Regions from separate parts of the Clostridium novyi NT genome, predicted to be linked through region 2. Evidence: predicted binding sites of a transcription regulator. Region 2 holds the regulator's gene; the other holds the start of a gene.
What was found. Region 2 encodes HrcA, which represses chaperone genes, less so after heat shock. Its sites were predicted from a motif close to TGTTAGCACTCNNNNNNNNNGAGTGCTAACA; they were not measured.
Positions count from the first base shown of each region.

Region 1: groES (co-chaperone GroES) is a predicted target of HrcA. The motif match lies at 3,656-3,686, and genes of this name have one in related genera.

Region 1 is NC_008593.1:2,143,831-2,149,974, reverse strand. Features, by position in the region: gene gltA (NADPH-dependent glutamate synthase) at 1-643, shown strand, start outside; gene NT01CX_RS09955 (DNA-3-methyladenine glycosylase family protein) at 886-1,764, shown strand; gene NT01CX_RS09950 (4Fe-4S dicluster domain-containing protein) at 1,943-3,427, shown strand; gene groES (co-chaperone GroES) at 3,740-4,024, shown strand; gene groL (chaperonin GroEL) at 4,129-5,760, shown strand; gene NT01CX_RS09935 (tRNA 2-thiocytidine(32) synthetase TtcA) at 5,830-6,144, opposite strand, start outside.
Region 2 is NC_008593.1:1,713,934-1,720,077, reverse strand. Features, by position in the region: gene lepA (translation elongation factor 4) at 1-1,605, shown strand, start outside; gene hemW (radical SAM family heme chaperone HemW) at 1,633-2,760, shown strand; gene hrcA (heat-inducible transcriptional repressor HrcA) at 2,955-4,019, shown strand; gene grpE (nucleotide exchange factor GrpE) at 4,031-4,648, shown strand; gene dnaK (molecular chaperone DnaK) at 4,704-6,144, shown strand, end outside.

The DNA of each region.
Region 1 (6,144 bases), 430 kb from region 2:
TAACGGAGTATTTTCAGCAAATGAATTTTTAACAAGAGTAAACTTAATGAAAGCTTACAAAGAAGATTACGCAACTCCAGTTAAAGTTGGAAATAAAGTTGCAGTTGTAGGTGGAGGAAATGTTGCTATGGATGCAGCTAGAACAGCATTAAGACTTGGAGCTGAAACTCACATAGTATACAGAAGATCAGAAGAAGAACTTCCAGCAAGAGTTGAAGAAGTTCATCATGCTAAAGAAGAAGGAATAATATTTGATCTTTTAACTAATCCAGTTGAAATTTTAGAAGATGAAAATGGATGGGTTAAAGGAATGAAATGTGTGAGAATGGAACTTGGAGAACCTGATGCATCTGGTAGAAGAAGACCACAAGTTATAGAAGGCTCAGAATTTATAATGGATGTAGACACTGTAATTATGTCACTTGGAACTTCACCAAACCCATTAATTTCTTCAACAACAGAAGGACTTGAAACAAATAAATGGGGATGTATTGTTGCCGAAGATGCAACAGGTAAAACATCTAAAGAAGCGGTATATGCAGGAGGAGATGCAGTAACAGGTGCTGCAACTGTAATACTTGCTATGGAAGCAGGAAAGAAAGCTGCTAAAGCTATAGATGAATATTTAGTAGGAAGAGCTTAATATTTAAACTACTATATATAATTATATAAGTGATATATAGTTTTATTAGTATAAATTTAAAAAGATTAATATTCTTTGAAAAAACATAAAAATAAAACCTTAAAAGACATATAAATAATTTTATGATCTTTTAAGGTTTTTTATTTATGATATTTTAGACTATAATAATAATTAAAAAGATTTATATAACAAATTTGGCGTATAATAATATTAATAAAAACTATAAGAAAAGAGGAAATTACATGGATTTTAATTATGTTGAATCAATAGATAATGGAATAGTAATAAAAGACGTAATAAATTTTGAACTTCCACATATATTTGATTGTGGACAGTGTTTCAGATGGAATAGACAGGAGAATGGTAATTATATAGGAGTTGCATTTAATAAAGTAATTGAAGTTGAAAAAAAAGAAAATGATGTAATAATTTATAATACAAATGAGAAAGAATTTAAAGAAATTTGGTGTGAGTATTTTGACTTATATAGGGACTATTCAACTATAAAAGATATTTTAAAAAAGGATCCACTTTTAAAAAAATCAGTAGAATTTGGTCATGGAATTAGACTTTTAAAACAAGATCCTTTTGAACTTGTAATATCATTTATTATATCAGCAAACAACAGAATTCCTATGATAAAAAGAGCTATTTTAAATATATCAAAAAAGTGGGGAAATGAATTAGAGTATAAAGGAAAAACCTATTATTCTTTTCCAAATGTACAACAATTGAAAGATTCCACAATAGAACAATTATCTGAGTGTGGAGTTGGGTTTAGAGCGAAGTATATATATAAAACAATACAAGATATCATAGAAGAAACTATAGATTTAGACTATATAAAGTCTTTAAATGATGACGAATGTCATAAAGAATTACAAAAAATCAGCGGAGTAGGACCTAAGGTAGCGGACTGTATAATGCTGTTTTCTATGGAAAAATATACAGCTTTTCCAGTGGATGTATGGGTAAAAAGAGCTATGCAGCATTTTTATTTAGCTCCTGATGTATCGTTAAAAAAAATACGAGATTTTGGTAGGGATAAGTTTGATCCATTTTGTGGATTTGCACAACAATATTTGTTCTATTATGCTAGAGAAAACAACATAAAGCTTTAAAAGTCAGTTATTTCAAATAATTCACAAAATAATAAAATTTCAAAATTCTGTTTCAAATATTTTACTAATTTAGCGAAAAACATGTTACATATTTAACAATAATCTGTTATAATAGGGTTGTCTAAAACGTAATAATGGTAATAGAAAATACATTTTAAAAAATTAGGGAGGAAATAAGGTGAAGTTTGAAACAGAACTAAATAGAGTAAAATATGAAGTCCTAAAAGAAGTTGCCATACTTGCTAAAGAGGATAGATTAGATAAGGAAAATGTTGAAAACATATCTTATAACTTAATAAAGGGAGATAAACCTCAGTATAGATGTTGTGTTTATCATGAAAGAGCAATAGTAAAAGAGAGAGCAAAACTTGTAGCGGGATATATACCAAATGGAGATAGTCCAAAGTATATAAAACAAGATGATAATGACGGAAAAATAATGTATGTTATAGAAGCTGCATGTGATAGATGTCCTATAAATAAATACACAATAACAGAAGCATGTAGAGGTTGTGTACAACATAAATGTATGGAAGTATGTCCAGTCAAAGCTATTACAAAAATCAATGGAAGAGCATATATAAATCAGGATGTATGTAGAGAATGTGGAATGTGTAAACAAGTATGTCCATATAATGCTATATCTGAGGTTATGAGACCTTGTAAAAAAGTATGTCCTACTGAAGCTATATGTATATCACCACAAGATAGAAGAGCGGAAATAAATGATGAAGAATGTATAAGTTGTGGTGCTTGTATGAAAGCATGTCCATTTGGAGCAATATCAGATAAAAGTTATATAGTACCTGTTGTAGAAGCGATTAAAAACAATAAGAAGGTATATGCATTAGTAGCTCCAGCAATAACAGGACAATTTGGACCTAAAGTAACAGTTGGACAAGTTAAAGATGGATTAAAGAAAGCTGGATTTGTAGACATGATAGAAGCTGCTTGCGGTGCAGATGCAGTTACATGTCACGAAGCTGAGGAATTTGTTGAAAGAATGGAAAAAGGGGACAATTTCATGACAAACTCTTGTTGTCCTGCATTTGTATCATATATTGAAAAGAAATTCCCAGACCAGGTAGAAAAGATTTCAGGAACTGTATCACCTATGATTGCAACTGGAAGATGGATAAAGAAGAAAGAAGAAGATGCAATAGTAGTATTTGTAGGACCATGTACAGCTAAAAAATCAGAAATCGGAAGAGAAGGCTTAAAAGATGCTGTAGATTATGTATTAACTTTTGAAGAAATAGCAGCTATTTTCGGGGCTTATAATGTAGAAGTTGAAGAATGTGAAGATTTAGAGGTTGAGGATGCTTCAGCTTTAGGAAGAGGATTTGCTCAAGGTGGCGGACTTAGTGCTGCAGTAGAAAACTATATTAGTAGCAAAAATATTGAAGTTGAATTTAAACCAGTAAAAATTAGTGGACATCAAAATCTTAGAAAGTTTATGATGTTAGCTAAAAATAATAAGTTACCAGGAAACTTCTTTGAAGGTATGATGTGTGAAGGCGGATGTATTGGAGGTGCTGCATCAACAGCTCCTCAAATGAAGACAAAAATGGCTTTAAATAAATTTGTAAAAGAATCTAAAAAACAACAAGTAATAGATAATGATAAATTAGATGAATATAAAGATATAGAATTAGAAAGATAAATCTTAATAAAAGGTCTAAGGGTAAGTGCTCTTAGACCTTTTTATACAATTAGGGAAGATTAGGGGGAGGTGGTATAAACCATTGGTTGTAAGGAATAATATAAATTAGAGAAAAAATAAGGATGAAAGCGATATATATAAATAAATGACGTAAATCAAATTTAACAATGCTATAAGTTAAAATGTGGAATTTGCTATTAAATATAGTATAAATTATTATAATAAATATATTAGCACTCGATGTTATTGAGTGCTAACAGAAAAAGATAATAATAAAATTAAAATAAATTATACATTGAGGAGGTTTTGACTATGAGAATAAAACCACTTGGAGACAGAGTTGTAATTAAAAGATTAGAAGCAGAAGAAAAAACTAAAAGCGGAATAGTATTACCAGGAAGTGCTAAAGAAAAACCACAGGAAGCAGAAATTGTTGCTGTAGGACCTGGTGGATTAGTTGATGGAAAAGAAGTTAGAATGGAAGTTAAAGTTGGAGACAAAGTATTGTTCTCTAAATATTCTGGAACTGAAGTTAAACTTGATGGAGAAGAATACACTATATTAAGACAAAATGACATATTAGCAATAGTTGAATAGTATTAACTATAATAGCTAATACATACAAAATAGTATAGGTTAGTTATTAGGTTAAGTTAGGAATTAATTCATAATTACATTCAAATATTTTAGGAGGTATTAGAATGGCTAAGAGTATTTTATTTGGTGAAGAATCAAGACGTGCTATGCAAGCAGGAGTAGATAAATTAGCAAATGCAGTTAAAGTAACATTAGGACCAAAAGGAAGAAATGTTGTTTTAGATAAAAAATTTGGAGCACCACTTATAACTAATGATGGTGTAACTATAGCAAAAGAAATAGAACTTGAAGACATGTATGAAAACATGGGAGCTCAACTTGTTAAAGAAGTTGCAACTAAGACTAATGATGTAGCTGGAGATGGAACAACAACTGCTACATTACTTGCTCAAGCAATCATAAGAGAAGGACTAAAAAATGTAACAGCAGGTGCTAACCCAATGCTTATAAGAAAAGGTATAAAATTAGCTGTAGATACTGCTGTTGAACAAATTAAAAAATCATCAAAACAAGTTGATGGAAAAGAAGATATAGCTAGAGTTGCTGCAATATCAGCTGCTGATCCTGAAATCGGAAAATTAATAGCAGATGCTATGGAAAAAGTAGGCAACGAAGGAGTTATCACTGTAGAAGAATCAAATACAATGGCTACAGAACTTGAAGTTGTTGAAGGAATGCAATTTGATAGAGGATACTTAAGTCCTTACATGGTAACAGATGCAGAAAAAATGGAAGCTGTATTAGAAAATCCATATATCCTTTTAACTGATAAAAAGATAAGCAATATACAAGAAATACTTCCAATACTTGAACAAATAGTTCAACAAGGAAAGAAATTATTAATTATTGCAGAAGATATAGAAGGAGAAGCATTAGCTACTTTAGTTGTTAACAAATTAAGAGGAACATTTACTTGTGTAGCTGTTAAAGCACCTGGATTTGGTGACAGAAGAAAAGAAATGCTTAGAGATATTGCTATATTAACTGGTGGAGAAGTTATAAGTGAAGAAGTAGGCAGAGAATTAAAAGATGTAACTTTAGATATGCTTGGAACTGCTGAAAGCGTTAAAATAAGCAAAGAAAACACTACAATAGTTAACGGAAAAGGAAACAAAGAAGTTATTGCAGATAGAGTAGGTCAAATAAGAAGACAAATAGAAGAAACATCTTCAGAATTTGATAAAGAAAAACTTCAAGAAAGATTAGCAAAACTTGCTGGTGGAGTTGCTGTTGTTAAAGTTGGAGCAGCTACTGAAACTGAATTAAAAGAAAGAAAATTAAGAATAGAAGATGCTCTAGCAGCTACTAAAGCAGCTGTAGAAGAAGGTATAGTTGCAGGTGGTGGTACAGCATACCTAAGAGCTATAAAAGAAGTAGAAAAGTTAACTGATGATAATGCAGAAGTAAGACTTGGAATAGCTATTATAAGAAGAGCACTTGAAGAACCAGTAAGACAAATAGCTGCAAATGCTGGACTTGAAGGATCAGTAATAATAGATAAAATTAAAAACAGTGAAGACGGAATAGGTTTTGATGCTTTAGAAGGAGAATACACAAACATGATGCAAAAAGGTATCGTTGATCCAGCTAAAGTTACAAGATCAGCACTTCAAAATGCTGCATCAGTTGCATCAACATTCTTAACAACTGAATGTGTTGTAGCAGAAATACCAGAAAAGAACCCAATGCCAGCAGCACCAGGAATGGGCGGCATGGGAATGGACGGAATGTACTAATAAAAAATTAGTAACGTTTAAATGAAGCTAAATATAAAGATAAGAGGGTACCTTAATTTAGGTATCCTCTTATTTTTGTTTCCATATATTTTTTAAATCAACATTTGAAAGTGATGTAATAATATTTCTTTGAGCATCAGGATAAATTTTTTCAAGTGATATAAGTAAATTTTTCATATCTTCTCTAGTAGTTTTTTTATCCATAGGACAAGGACTTTTAATTACAGGAAGTTCATATTTTTCTGTGAGTTTTTCAATTAAATCTTCCCTTAAATATATTAAAGGACGTATTATACTAATATCCTTATCATCAAAATGTATATTAGGATGAAAAGTACCAAGTTTACCTACCTTTAAAACGTTCATAAATAGGGTTTCAATAAC
Region 2 (6,144 bases):
TACAAGAGAGATGACGGTGAAGAGTACATATTAAACTTAATAGATACTCCAGGACATGTAGACTTTAACTATGAGGTTTCTAGAAGCCTTGCAGCTTGTGAAGGAGCAATACTTGTAGTTGATGCAACACAAGGTATCCAAGCGCAAACTCTTGCAAATTGTTATCTTGCATTAGATCATGATCTTGAAATAGTACCAGTTATAAATAAAATTGATTTACCTAGTGCAAGACCGGATGAAGTAAAAGAAGAAATAGAAGATGTAATCGGAATAGAAGCACATGATGCACCACTTGTTTCAGCAAAAACAGGACTAAATATAAAAGATGTATTAGAAGCTATAGTAGAAAAGGTACCAGTTCCAGATGGAGATGAAGAAGCTCCATTAAAAGCGCTAATCTTTGACTCTTATTATGACAGTTACAAAGGTGTTGTATGTTATGTAAGAATTAAAGATGGTGTAGTAAAGCCAGGAACAAAAATTAAATTTATGGCTACAAATAAAGAATATGAAGTAACAGAAACAGGTATATTCACTCCAAACTTCTTCCCAATGAAAGAACTTAGAGCTGGGGATGTTGGATATATAACGGCTTCAATTAAAAATTTAAGAGATGCAGGTGTTGGTGATACAATAACAGAAGCATCTAGACCTGCCAAAGAACCACTTGAAGGATACAGACCAGCAATTCCAATGGTTTATAGTGGAATCTACCCTGTTGACGGTGCAAAATACGAAGAATTAAAAGAAGCCTTAGAAAAGTTAAAATTAAATGATGCGGCATTATCTTATGAACCAGAAACATCTATAGCTCTAGGATTTGGATTTAGATGTGGATTTTTAGGATTACTTCATATGGAAATAATTCAAGAGAGAATAGAAAGAGAATTTAACTTAGACATTATAACAACAGCTCCATCAGTTATATACAACATATACAAAAGAGATGGGGAGATGTTAAAAATAACAAATCCTACAAATATGCCAGATCCAACTGAAATAGAAAAAATGGAAGAACCAGTAGTTAAGGCGTCTATAATAACACCATCAGACTTTGTTGGTGCAGTTATGGAACTTTGTCAAAATAAAAGAGGTACATTTATAGACATGGAATACATAGAAACTACAAGAGTTGTTGTTAATTACTATATTCCATTAAATGAAATAATATATGATTTCTTTGACATGCTTAAGTCTAAAACAAAAGGTTATGCATCTTTAGACTATGAACTAAATGGATACAAACAGGCTAAACTTGTAAAGCTTGATATGTTACTAAATGGAGATGTAGTAGATGCATTGTCCATGATAGTTCCAGAAGAAAGAGCATATAATAAGGGTAGAGCTATTGCGGAAAAATTAAAAGAAGTTATACCAAGACAAATGTTTGAAATACCAATTCAAGCAGCCGTAGGAGCTAAAATAATAGCTAGAGAAACAGTAAAAGCTATGAGAAAAGACGTTCTTGCAAAATGCTATGGAGGAGATATTTCAAGAAAAAGAAAGCTTCTTGAAAAACAAAAAGAAGGTAAGAAGAGAATGCGTCAAATTGGTAGCGTAGAAGTACCACAAGAAGCATTTATGTCAATTTTAAAAGTTGATTAATTATAAAGTGAAATGGAGATAATAAGTATGTATAATGACACATCATTATATATTCATATCCCTTTTTGTAAACAAAAGTGCTTATATTGTGACTTTACATCCTATTGTGGTAGAGAAGATACAATGGTAGAGTATTCAAAGGCACTTTCAAAAGAAATAGATAACGTAAAAAATAAAAAAATAAGCACGATTTTTATAGGTGGGGGAACTCCCACCTATTTGTGTTTACAGGGATGGAATATATTAAAACAAAGTATAGATAAACTATCAAAAACTAGTAATTTAGAGTTTACTGTAGAAAGTAATCCTAAAACATTTGATGAAGAAAAGCTAAAATTCTTAAAGAGTATTGGAGTTAATAGATTAAGTATAGGGTTACAATCTTGGCAAGATAAGCATTTAAAATCCCTTGGAAGAATACACACAAAAGATGAATTTTTAAAAAGCTATCATATGGCAAGAAATATGGGGTTTAAAAATATAAACGTAGATTTAATGTTTGGAATACCAAATCAAACACTAGATGATTGGAAAGAAACATTAGATGAAGTTACAAAATTAAATCCAGAACATTTATCTTGTTATAGCTTAATAATTGAAGAAGGAACGCCTTTTTATGATTTTTATGAAAAGAATAAAATAGAGCTTCCAAGTGAAGAACTAGAAAGAGAAATGTATTATTATACATTGAAGTTTTTAGAAGGTAAAGGATATCATCAATATGAAATATCAAATTTTGCGAAGAAAAACTATGAATGTAGACATAATCTAGTTTATTGGGATCTAAATGAATATATAGGATGTGGTGCAGCAGCACATTCTTATGTAGATGGCTATAGATATAGAAATGAAAATGATATTGAAAAGTATATAGAGTGTATGAAAGAAAACAAAAGTCCTATTACAGAAAAATTAAAAAGTTCTTTTAAAAGTGACATAGAAGAATTTATGTTCATGGGACTTAGAAAGATAAAAGGAATTTCTAAAAAAGAATTTTACAAAAGATTTAATAAAGAAATTTATGATTTATATGGAGAAGTAATAAAAAAATATAAAGCTAATGGATTGCTTGTAGAAAAGGATGATTATTTATCTTTATCCCATAAGGGAATTGAAGTTTCCAATTATGTTTTAAGTGATTTTATTTTAGATTAAGAAAAAATATATATAAAACATAGTAAAACAGAGAATTTTAGAGCAAATCCATACTTATTTAAAATATTTATTCAAATAAATAAATTTTGGAAATAGTATAATGTTGACAAAAAAATAGTGTAGTGATAAGTTTAAAACGTAGTAATTAGCACTCAACTAAAACGAGTGCTAATAAAAGAGGTGATGAATTAAGAATGGATTTTAATATAGATAGTAGAAAGATTAAAATATTACAAGCTATTATTCAAGATTATATCATCACTGGTGAGCCTGTAGGTTCTAGGACTATAGCTAAGAAATACGATTTAGGAATAAGTTCAGCTACTATAAGAAATGAAATGTCTGATTTAGAAGAAATGGGCCTTATAGAACAATTGCATACTTCATCAGGAAGAAAACCATCTGATATGGGATATAGATTATATGTAGATAAACTTATTAAATTACCCACTTTAACTCAAGAAGAGGAAATAAAAATAAAAAGTCAGCTTATTACAGAGGCATTATATGAAGTGGATGAAATAGTTAAAAAGTCTATAGAATTGCTTTCAGAACTTACTAATTTAACTTGTATAGTTAAAACTACGTCTCCAAGAAATAGCTACATAAGGTTAATACAGTTATTAAATATAGATAAGAATAATATTCTTGCTGTAATAATAACACAAAATGGTATGATAAATAATAATGTTATTAAGGTAAACAAAGATATAAGTAACAATGTATTACAGAAGCTATCAAATTTTCTTAATGAAAAGTTACGTAATTTAACAATACAAGATATAAATTTAGAAGTTATAAATGAACTTAAACATGGTTTAACTGGATACGAGGATATCTTTGATGCGATTATAACTGCTTTATACGAGACACTAAACAAAAGTGATAATAGTGAGATTTATTGCAAGGGAGCTACAAATATATTTAATTACCCAGAGTACAATGATATAGAAAAAGCAAGGCAATTTTTAGCTTTATTAGATAATAAAAAAGTATTAAATGAATTACTTAAGCAAGAAGAAAATTTAGTTCAAGATGGTACTAATGTGTCTATAAGCATAGGAAGAGAAAACCTTATAAAAGATGCTCAAGACTGTAGTATACTTTCAGCTAATTACAGTTTTAAAAATCAAGTGCTAGGAACTATAGGAGTTATTGGTCCAACAAGGATGCAGTACTCAAAGACTATATCCTTGCTTACACAGTTTGTTAGAATACTAAATGATAATATTGGGCAAATATATTTTGATCATAAGTAAGAGGTGAAATTATGATAAAAGATGAAAAAGATAAGAAAACTTCAGACGTAGAAGAAACGTTAAATGAAGAACAAAAAAATGAAAGTTGCAATGAAAACTGCGACAAAGCTTGCGAAGAAACTAAGGAAGAATGTAAAGAAGAAGCTAAAGAAGATATTATTGAAGGTTTAAAAAATCAAAACAATGAATTAATGTCTGAAAATAAGAAATTACAAAATGAAGTGAAAGCTCTACAAGATAGACTTTCTAGAATAGATGCTGAATATGAAAACTTCAGAAATAGAACTGAAAGAGAAAAGAAAGAAATATACAATACTTCTTGCTCGGATGTTCTAAAAAATATTCTTCCTGTATTTGACAACTTAGAAAGAGCTATGATGGCTGAAGGTAATGCAGAAGACCTAAAAAAAGGTATTGAAATGACAATGAAGCAATTTGAAACAGCTTTTGAGAAGCTTGGAATTGAAGAATTACCTTCAGAAGGAGAATTTGATCCAAATTATCATAATGCAATAATGCATGTTGAAGATAGCAATTATGGTAAGAACCAAGTAGTTGAGGTATTTCAAAAAGGGTTTAAAAGAGAAGATAAAGTTTTAAGATTTAGTATGGTTAAAGTTGCTAATTAAGATAAAGAGATAGTTAAATATATGAATATATTTATATTTTAGGAGGTAAATAATAATGGGAAAAATAATAGGAATTGACTTAGGAACTACAAATTCATGTGTATCAGTTATGGAAGGTGGAAATCCAGTTGTTATACCAAATGCTGAAGGTTCAAGAACAACTCCTTCAGTTGTAGCATTCAAAGAAGACGGAGAAAGACTTGTAGGTCAAGTTGCAAAAAGACAAGCAATTACAAACCCAGATAAAACAATTATCTCAATAAAAAGACATATGGGAACAGATTATAGAGTGAACGTTGATGGAAAAGACTATTCTCCAGAAGAAATATCAGCAATGATACTTCAAAAATTAAAAGCAGATGCTGAAGCATACTTAGGTGAAACTGTAACAGAAGCAGTTATCACAGTTCCAGCATACTTTAATGATAGTGAAAGACAAGCAACTAAAAATGCCGGTAAAATAGCAGGATTAGATGTAAAGAGAATAATAAATGAACCAACTGCAGCATCACTTGCATATGGTCTTGATAAAATGGATAAAAGCCATAAAATATTCGTATATGACTTAGGTGGCGGTACTTTCGACGTATCTATACTAGAACTTGGAGACGGTGTATTTGAAGTTAAAGCTACAAATGGTAACACAAAATTAGGTGGAGATGACTTCGACCAAAAAATCATGGATTATATAGCTGAAACATTTAAAGCTGAAAATGGAATTGATTTAAGAAATGATAAAATGGCTCTTCAAAGATTAAAAGAAGCTGCTGAAAAAGCAAAAATAGAATTATCTTCATCAACTAAAACAAACATCAACTTACCATTTATAACTGCTGATGCAACAGGTCCAAAACACATAGATATGGATCTTACAAGAGCTAAATTTGAAGAATTAAGTGCAGACCTAGTTCAAGCTACAATTGAACCAATGAAAAAAGCATTAGCTGATGCTGAGCTTACAATCAATGATATAGATAAAGTAGTACTTGTTGGTGGTTCTACAAGAATTCCAGCAGTTCAAGAAGCTGTTCAAAAATTCACAGGAAAAGAACCATCTAAGGGAGTTAACCCAGATGAAGTTGTTGCTATGGGTGCAGCAGTTCAAGCAGGGGTATTAACAGGAGAAGTTAAAGACATATTACTTCTTGATGTAACTCCACTTACTTTAGGAATTGAGACAATGGGAGGAGTTGCAACTCCATTAATAGAAAGAAACACAACTATACCTACAAGAAAGAGCCAAATATTCTCAACTGCAGCAGATAATCAAACTTCAGTTGATATCCATATAGTTCAAGGTGAAAGAAAAATGGCTGGAGATAACAAAACACTTGGAAGATTCCAATTAAGCGGTATAGCACCAGCTCCAAGAGGAATCCCTCAAATAGAAGTATCTTTCGATATAGATGCTAACGGTATATTAAATGTTTCTGCTAAAGATAAGGGAACAGGAAAAGAAGCAAACATCACAATTACAGCTTCAACAAATTTAAGTG